2 regions of the Kitasatospora sp. NPDC088264 genome follow, and region 2 is predicted to be linked to the other one. Evidence: riboswitches for the same ligand, from Rfam matches in the RefSeq annotation. Region 2 holds a riboswitch; the other holds the start of a gene.
The links. Region 2 has a riboswitch for cobalamin ahead of AB0O82_RS05860 (cobalamin biosynthesis protein). Riboswitches for the same ligand answer to the same signal wherever they lie in the genome.
Positions count from the first base shown of each region.

Region 1: another riboswitch for cobalamin. It lies ahead of AB0O82_RS14410 (prenyltransferase/squalene oxidase repeat-containing protein); the one in region 2 lies ahead of AB0O82_RS05860 (cobalamin biosynthesis protein).

Region 1 covers NZ_JBFBIR010000014.1:136,281-140,485, reverse strand. Annotated here, with positions in the region: gene AB0O82_RS14410 (prenyltransferase/squalene oxidase repeat-containing protein) at 1-2,326, opposite strand, end outside; cobalamin riboswitch at 2,431-2,574, opposite strand; cobalamin riboswitch at 2,652-2,728, shown strand; gene AB0O82_RS14405 (hypothetical protein) at 2,862-4,205, shown strand, end outside.
Region 2 covers NZ_JBFBIR010000004.1:198,059-202,263, forward strand. Annotated here, with positions in the region: gene AB0O82_RS05855 (cobyric acid synthase) at 1-1,475, opposite strand, end outside; gene AB0O82_RS05860 (cobalamin biosynthesis protein) at 1,472-2,440, opposite strand; cobalamin riboswitch at 2,548-2,680, opposite strand; gene AB0O82_RS05865 (alpha/beta hydrolase) at 2,944-4,065, shown strand.

The sequences.
Region 1 (4,205 bases), on a different contig from region 2:
CGCCGGCCGCTCCCGGGAAGCCGCCGTCGGGCAGCTGCCGCGCGGCGAGCCAGCCGAGGCCCTGGTCGACGGCCCGCGCGGCTTCGTCGCCCGGCACGAGGGCGAGGGCCATGACGGCCATCGCCGTGCTGTCCACGTCGGAGTCACCGGTGGCGGGGATCAGGCTCGGCCACGAGCCGTCCTGGTGCTGGAGGCCCTTCAGGTAGGCGATCGCGGGAGCCGCGTTCGTCGAGTCCCCGGCCCGGAGCTGGGCCATGATGCCGAGCGCCTGGGAGAACACCGAGGTCGCGTAGGTGTAGTTGCCGGGCGCCGCGCAGCCGGTGTTCTGGTCGGCCTTGATACACACGAGGGCGGCCAGGGCGGCGATCAGGTCGTGGCCGCCGAAGGCGCGCGGGTTGCGGCCGACCACCTCGGCGAGCAGCGCCTCCTTTCCGATCGAGCCGCCGCCTGCGTACTCGGTGCCGATGCCGGTCCAGTCGTTGACGGTGCGCTCGCCGGCGTCCTTGCCCGGCTGGTCCAGGAAGTCGACGATCCTGCGCAGCGCGGCGTCGTCGGTGCCGGTGGCCGCGAGGGCGTAGGCGCCGTCGATGGTGAGGCCGAAGTCGGCGAAGGCCGGGAAGCCCTCGTAGTAGCGGCCGTTGATCAGGCGGGACGGGTCGGTGAGGTAGGCGCTGCCCTTGGCGGCGTCGGGGGCTCTCCCGGCAGGCGGCGTGGTCGCGGGCGAGGTCGGCGGCGTGCTGGCGGGTGTCGTCGGCGGGGTGGTGGCGTCCGGGTTGTGTCGGACGCTGGTGAGGTCGGTGCCGGTCAGGGCCAGGATCGCCTGCTCGGTGGCCGCCGGGTCCGGGTCGGTGGTCGACGCGTCGGGGCCGAAGCCGCCGTCCGTGCCCTGCCGGGCGGCGAGCCAGGCCGTGGCGGCGGCCCGGCGGGTGTCCTGTCCGGTGGCCTTGAACGCCTGGGCCGCGCTCGCGGTGCTGATGGTGTCGCCGGGGGCGCCGAGGTACGGGAGGAGGGATCCGTCGGCCTGCTGTCCGGCCGCGAGCTGGTCCGAAGCCTTCCTCGCGGCCGTCTCGTACCCGGGCGCCGTACGCAGGGCGAGGACCGCGAGGCCGGTGGTGAGCGGGTCGGACTCGCAGTGGTCGCCAGCGACGATCATCGATCCGGCCACCCCGCCGTCGGCGCACTGGAGCGCCGTGAAGCGGGCGAGCGCCGGGGCGGGTGGCGTGACGCCGGCGCGCTGGAGGGCGATGACGCCGAGGGACTGAACCCAGGGCGAGGCCGCGCCGAGGAAGTCCCCGGCGGCGGTGCACTTGCCGTTCTCCCCCGCCGCCGTGCAGACATGGCCGGTGAGCGCGGCGATCAGGTCCCGGCCGCCGAAGGCCCGGGGATCGCCACCGGTGCTCTCGGCGACGAGGGCCAGCAGTGCGGCGGCCCTCGCATCGGGCCGGCCGGCCGGTCCGTCGGGGTGGAGGAAGGCGTCGGTGTGAGCGGAGAGGAAGGCGACCGTCCTGCGCAGCGCCGGGTCCTGCGTGCCGGCGGCGGCGAGGGCGATGGCGGTGAGGGCGGTCCGGGGGTAGTCCGGCCCCTCGACGGCCCAGTTCTCCATGTGGTCGCCGCCGACGAGTTGGCGGGCCAGCCAGGCCGCGGCGGCCGCCGGGTCACCGGCGGCGGACGGCCCGGTCGGAGTCGGGGTCGAGGTCGGAGTCGGGGTCAGGGTCGCCGAGGGCGACGGCGAGGCGGACGGCGAAGCCGGCGAACCACCGCTCTTCGCCCGGACGGAGTCCGGCGTGAAGCCCGGTGCCCCGCTGGTGCCGCCGATGTCGGTGCCGCCGTACACCCAGGCCTCGACCTCGCCGGGCTTGGGCTTCTGCGTCCCGGCGCCGAACCGGCTGTAGGACCAGGCCTGTTGGCCGGGTTCGGCGATCCAGTACGACCAGTACGCGGTGGCCTGCGGGGTGTTGACGCAGGGTTCCTCGGCCGGCGTCGGGTACTGGGTGCCGCTGTTGAAGGTCCCGGTTCCGAGTCGGCAGATGAAGGCGGGTCCGTCGTGCTCGGTTCCGGCGGTGGTGAAGCCGGCGGCGTGCAGCAGGTTCATCCCGGTCGTGGGGTGGGCGTCGCAGCCCCGGACGACACCGCCGCCCCAGTGCGTGAAGTCGACGGCGACGATCGCGCCCGTCGTCGCCGTGCACCGCTCGATCGGGTCGGCGGCCGCGGTGCCGGGGCGCCCGAACAGGACGCTTCCGCAGGCGGCGACCGCGACAGCACCGGCGACCACCAAGGAGGCGAGGTCCCGGTTCCTGTGACGTGTGCGACTGCTGCTGACCCTCACGACGACTCCCTGGTCGGTCGACGTGGGACGCAACGGCGCAGCCGACGGTCCCCTGGGCAGGGACCGTCCGGACCGCGTCGTAGTCCGCGACGACGCAAGTGCTCTGTGAACAGGGCCCCCGGTCCAGGCATTCCGGCTCACCCACCACAGGTGGGTCCACGGTTGCGGGTCAGCGCCGGAGTTGGACCGGCTTCCCCTGAATGCCGAGGGCAAAAAATCGGTTCATCAGACCACGACGGCCGAACGGGAGTCAACGGTCCGTCACGTCGATCACATCACCTCGTCGGCCGGTGCGCCGTGCGGTAGCGTCCGCGGTGGCCGAGCGGGGGAACCCGGTGCGAATCCGGGGCTGACGCGCAGCGGTGTGGGGTGGCGATCGTGCTGCCCCGAGCCCGGATGCCCGCCCGGCCACGCACCATGGCGAAAGCCGGCCCACGCGATCCGGGCGGCGACCGCTCCGGCCGTCGCGCGCCCTCGAACGGACGCCGGAACTCCGGGGCAGGGTCGGCGCCCGCCACCCCAAGGAGCCTGTCCCGTGTCCCTCCTCGCCCCCTCGCGGACCACCCCTGCCCGCGCCGCCTCCGCCGTCACCGTCGCCCTGACGGCCGGCGCGCTCCTGCTCTCCGCCGTCCCCGCCCACGCGACGGCCAGCCCGACCCAGATAGCCACCTCGAAGAGCACCGGCGTCACCTACCTGAAGTCGCTCCAGGCCGCCGACGGCAGCTACGTCACCGGCGGCGGGCTCTCCAACGAGTGGGCGTTCAGCGCACTCGCGGCCGCCGGCACGGCCGCCGCGGACGTCACCCCCGGCGGCGACCCCACCAAGAACGCCCGCCTGGTCTACCGCGGCCAGCTCGCCGCCCCCGGCTGGCCGAGCGCCTCGCCGGTCGTCACGGACTACGAGCGCGGCATCCTCAACGCCTACGCCGCCGGCATCGACCCCGCCCGGGTCGGCCCGGGCCGCAACCTCGTCGCCGACCTCGCCGCCTACTGGCAGACCGCCGAACCCGGCTACTACGGCCCGTCCGCCAACTTCAACGGCACCGTCTTCGGCCTCCTCGCCCTCGCGGGCGCCAAAACCCAGGCCGGCAGCCCTCGCGTCCCGCAGCCGCTGCTCGACACCTCCGTCACCGCGGTGCGCGCCAACCAGCACAACGATGGCGGCTGGAACTTCAGCAAGGCCGCGGGCGACCCGAACGCCCTCGCCCAGGGCAGCGACATCGACATGACCGGCGCCGCCATGGCCTCGCTCTGCACCGGGGGCGTCGCCGCCACCGACCCGGCGATCGTCGCCGCCAAGAACTTCCTCAAGGGCAAGCTCACCGCCTCCGGCGCCTTCAACGCCATGTTCGGCGTCAACACCGACTCCAACGGCTGGGCCGTCTCCGGCCTCAACGCCTGCGGCATCAACCCCCAGGGCACCGACTTCACCAGCGGCACCGGCAAGAGCCCCGTCGACTTCCTGATCGCCCAGCAGTTCAAGCCCGGCGGCGGCTTCAAGTACCTGCCCACCGACACCACCCCCTCCCCCTACGCCTCCGTCGACGGCCTGCGCGCCGTCGCCGGCGCCGGCTTCACCGCCACCCCGCCGACCCCGACCACCACCGGCGAGCCCGCCTGGGCCGCCGCCACCGCCTTCGTCCCCGGCACCGCCGCCAAGCTCGCGCTGGTCATCGACGACGGCACCGGCGCGCTCAAGGTCTGCGCCGCCACCCTCACCCCGACCGGCACCACCGCGACCCTCGGCGACGTCCTCGACGCGGCCGCCGGCGCCGCCCCGAGCGGCTGCGTCACCTCGGTCGCCCCGTCCACCGGCGGCGACACCGTCACCGCGATCAACGGCACGGCCAACAGCGGCTCCTCCACCTGGCAGGTCAGC
Region 2 (4,205 bases):
CCCTCGATCAGCTTCCACAGCGCGTCGGTGTCCGCGTGTTCCTCGATCAGGTCGCCCAGCCGGTCCAGCCGGGCCTCGCGCGCCTCGGCGAACGAGGTGTCCGGCGCCGGCACGAACGCCCGGCCCGCCAACGCGGCGACCTCGCGCAGGAGTTCACGGCGGAAGCCGTCGTTCTCCAGCGCGCCGTGCCAGGTGGTGCCCCACACCGGGCCGACCCGGCAGCCGTCCAGGCCGTGCCCGTCGTCATCGGAGAAGAACGGCTCGCCCCCCTCCACGGCCACCACTCCGTGGTGGATCTCGTACCCCTCGACCCGCTGCCCGTACGCCGTGCCGGCCGGCCGCGCCAGCACCTTCTCGGCGCCGAACCGCACGTGCGTCGGCAGCAGGCCCAGGCCCTCGACCGAGCCGGCCCCGGACTCCACCTCGTCCTCGATCCCGCGCGCCAGCATCTGGTAGCCGCCGCACACCCCGAGGACCGGCAGCCCGGCCGCCGCCCGCGCCTTCAGCGCCGGCTCCAGGCCGCGTTCGCGCAGCCAGGCCAGGTCGGCCACGGTGGCCCGGGTGCCGGGTAGCACCACCAGGTCGGCGTCGGCCAGTTCCTCCGGCCGGGTCACCCAGCGCACCAGCACTCCGGGCTCCTGCGCCAGCGCGTCCAGGTCGGTGAAGTTCGACAGCCGGGGGAAGCGCACCACGGCCACCCGCAGCACGTCCGCCCCGAGCGGGCCGCGGCCGTCCACCCGGTCCACCACCGTGGACAGGTCCAGCGAGTCCTCGGCGTCCAGCCACAGGCCCGGCAGCATCGGCAGGGTGCCCAGCACCGGACGGCCGGTCAGCCCGTGCAGCATCTCCAGGCCGGGCGCCAGCAGTCGCGCGTCGCCGCGGAACTTGTTGACGAACCAGCCCGCCACGTGCCGCTGGTCCTCCGCCGACAGCAGTGCCAGCGTCCCGTACATCGCCGCGAAGACGCCGCCGCGGTCGATGTCCCCGACCACCACCACCGGCAGCCCGGCGGCCGTCGCCAGGCCCATGTTGGCGATGTCCCGGTCCCGCAGGTTGATCTCGGCGGGCGAACCGGCGCCCTCGCAGACCACCACCTCGTAGCGGCGGCGCAGATCCGCCAGGCACTCCAGCGACCGTTCCAGCAGGACGGGCTTGCGTTCGCGGTAGTCCAGCGCGCCCACCTCGGCGACCGGCCGGCCCAGCAGCACCACCTGGCTGCGGCCGTCCGCCCCCGGCTTCAGCAGCACCGGGTTCATCGCCGCCTCCGGCTCCACCCTGGCCGCCTGCGCCTGCATCGCCTGCGCCCGGCCGATCTCGGCGCCGTCGGCGGTGACGAAGGAGTTCAGCGACATGTTCTGCGCCTTGAACGGCGCGACCCGCACCCCCTGCCGGGCCAGCCAGCGGCAGATGCCCGCGGTCACCACGCTCTTGCCCGCGTCCGAGGTCGTCCCCGCGACCAGCAGTGCGTTGCTCATGCCCTTCCCCTCCACCGTGTCGTCAGCAAGCGCAGCGCGACGTGCCCCGCGACCGTCGTACCCAGGGCCAGCGCGCCCACCCGCCGGGAGAGCACGCAGGCCCGCTCGATGTCGTCCGCCGTCACCGGCCGCAACTCCGCGCCCAGCACCGGCCGGTGCTCCACCCGCTCCCCGTACTGGAGGGTCCCGCCCAGCCGGACGCCCACCGCGCCCGCGAAGGCCGCCTCCGCCTGGCCCGCGTTCGGGCTCGGGTGCGCCGAACCGTCCCGCCGCCAGACCCGCCAGGCCGTTTTCGGCTGCGGCGCGGCGGCCACCGTGAGCAGAGCCGTCAGCCGGGCGCCCGGCCAGCCCGCCACGTCGTCCAGCCGGGCCGAGGCCCAGCCGAACCGGGCGTACCGCGGCGAGCGGTGGCCGACCATCGCGTCCAGCGTGTTCACCGCGCGGAACGCCAGCAGCCCCGGGGTGCCCGCCAGCGTGCCCCAGACCAGCGCGTTCACCACGGCGTCCGCCGTGTTCTCGGCCACCGACTCGACCACCGCGCGGGCGATCTGAGGCCCGTCCAGCGCGCTCGGGTCCCGCCCGCACAGGTGCGGCAGCCGCTCCCGCGCGGCCGCCAGGTCGCCCGTGGCCAGCGACCGGCCGATGGTGCGCGCCTCCCGGGTCAGCGAGGTGCCGCCCAGCACCGTCCAGGTCGCGGCGGCCGCCAGCGCGGCCCGGCCCAGCGGACGCCGGCCCACCGTACGGTCCAGGGCCACCGCGCCGGCCGCGACCGCGCCGACGCACAGCGCCGTGTACCCGGCGCCGGCCACCCGGTCGTCCTGCCACACCCGCCGCTCCAGCCGGGTCGCCGCACCGCCGAAGACGGCCACCGGGTGGCCGCGCCGGGGGTCGGCGAAGCGGGCGTCCGCGGCGAAGCCCGCGGCGGCGCCGAGCGCGAACGCGGCGGCGCGGGTCAGCGGGCGCACGGCGGGTTCGGCGGAAGGCCGCGTGGGGTCCGGCGGGGCGGGGCAGCCTGCATCGCGTGCGTGTCCTCACTCAGGGTCCGCGCCCTGGATCGACGTACCGGGGGCGAGAGTCTCCTGGCTTCCGGGTCGGACACACCCCCGGGCCTTCCAGCGGCTTCTGACGGTCCGCCGTGGCAATGTTCCGAGCGTGCTCCCCGGTGACAGTGGCGGGACCGCGCCGGACTCGCACCGGCTTCCTCTGCATGCCTCCGTTTGGCCCCAGGATCCCATCACGCGGCCGAACCGGGAGTCAACCGAGGTCACGGAGGGGTTGGTCACACCTCGGAGCCCCGTCGCCACCTCCGATCCGCCCGCCCCGCCCTGCCTGACGCCCGCCCAGCCCGAGGCCCCGCCGTGCCCCGGACGGCCCAGCCCGGTGGCCGCCCGCGCGGCCCCCCGGTGAACTGGTGCCCGGACACCGCCCGGACACCGTCCGGTCCAAGACCAGCAGAGCGGGGAGCGATATGCGTTGGGGAACCGCGGCCGTCGTGGCGGCCGCCGTCGTCGGCGCCGGGGCCGCCGGGGCCGCCGTCCTGGTGATCGGCCGCCGGGCCTCCGAACGGCTGGTCCACCCGGCGAGCGCCGCCCGGGAGTCCGGCCCCGTCCTGGTGCGGAGCCTCGCCGCGGGCCGGATCACCTTCAACCGCCGCCCCGAGAGCCTGCGCCCCGGCCGCTGGGCCGTGGAATGGGACGACCACGGCCACGCCGTCGTCGAGGAGGTCCTGCACAGCGACGAGAACGGCGTCACCCGCCGCCTCGTCCGCGCGGACCGGGGCACCCTCACCCCCGGCACCGAGGTCCGCTTCACCCCCCGCGTCCACCTCGGCGACCCCACCGAGGCGCTCGGCCTCCCCTTCACCGACACCGCCGCCGACGGCGAACTCGGCGCCCTCCCCGCCTGGCGCCTCGACGGCAAACGCGGCACCTGGGTGATCCTCGTCCACGGCCCCGGCGCCGACCGGCAGCAGACCCTCCCGGTCCTCCCCGTCCTCGACCGCCTCGCCCTGCCCGCCCTCGCCGTCACCTACCGCGGCGACCAGGGCGCCCCGGCCTCGCCGGACGGGCTCGGCCACTTCGGCGAGACCGAGTGGCGCGACGTCGAGTCGGCGGTACGGCTCGCCCTCGACAGCGGCGCCGGCCGGGTCATCCTGTACGGCTGGTCCCTCGGCGCCACCATGGCCCTCCAGACGGCCTCCCGCTCCGCCTGGGCCCATGCCATCAGCGGCCTCGTCCTGGACTCGCCGGTCCTCGACCTGCCCGCCACCGCCCGCCGCGGCGCCGCCCGGGCCGGCTACACCGGCGCCGCCGCCGAGCTCGGCGCCCTCGCCGCCGAGGGCCGCACCGGCGTCGACCTCGCCGACTTCAGCCGCATCGCCGAGGGCGCCGACCTGCGCGTCCCCACCCTCCTCCTGCACAGCCCCGACGACCAGGTCGCCCCCTTCCGCGCCGCCGAGCGCCTCGCCGCCGCCCGCCCCGGCGTGGTCAGCCTCCGGCCTTTCCCGGGCGCCGACCACGCCACCCTCTGGAACTCCGCCCCCACCCACTACACCGAACTCCTCCGCCGCTGGCTCACCCCCCTTCTCTGAACCCAGCCCCCCCGCGTGAGAAGTCACACCCGCGGGGCCTCCGTACGGAACCCGGACCTCACCTGTCGGCCACGGAGTGTGACCGGTCGGGCGGGTAGCGCGACCGTCGCCGCAAGGGTTGAGCCGTGATGGCATGACCC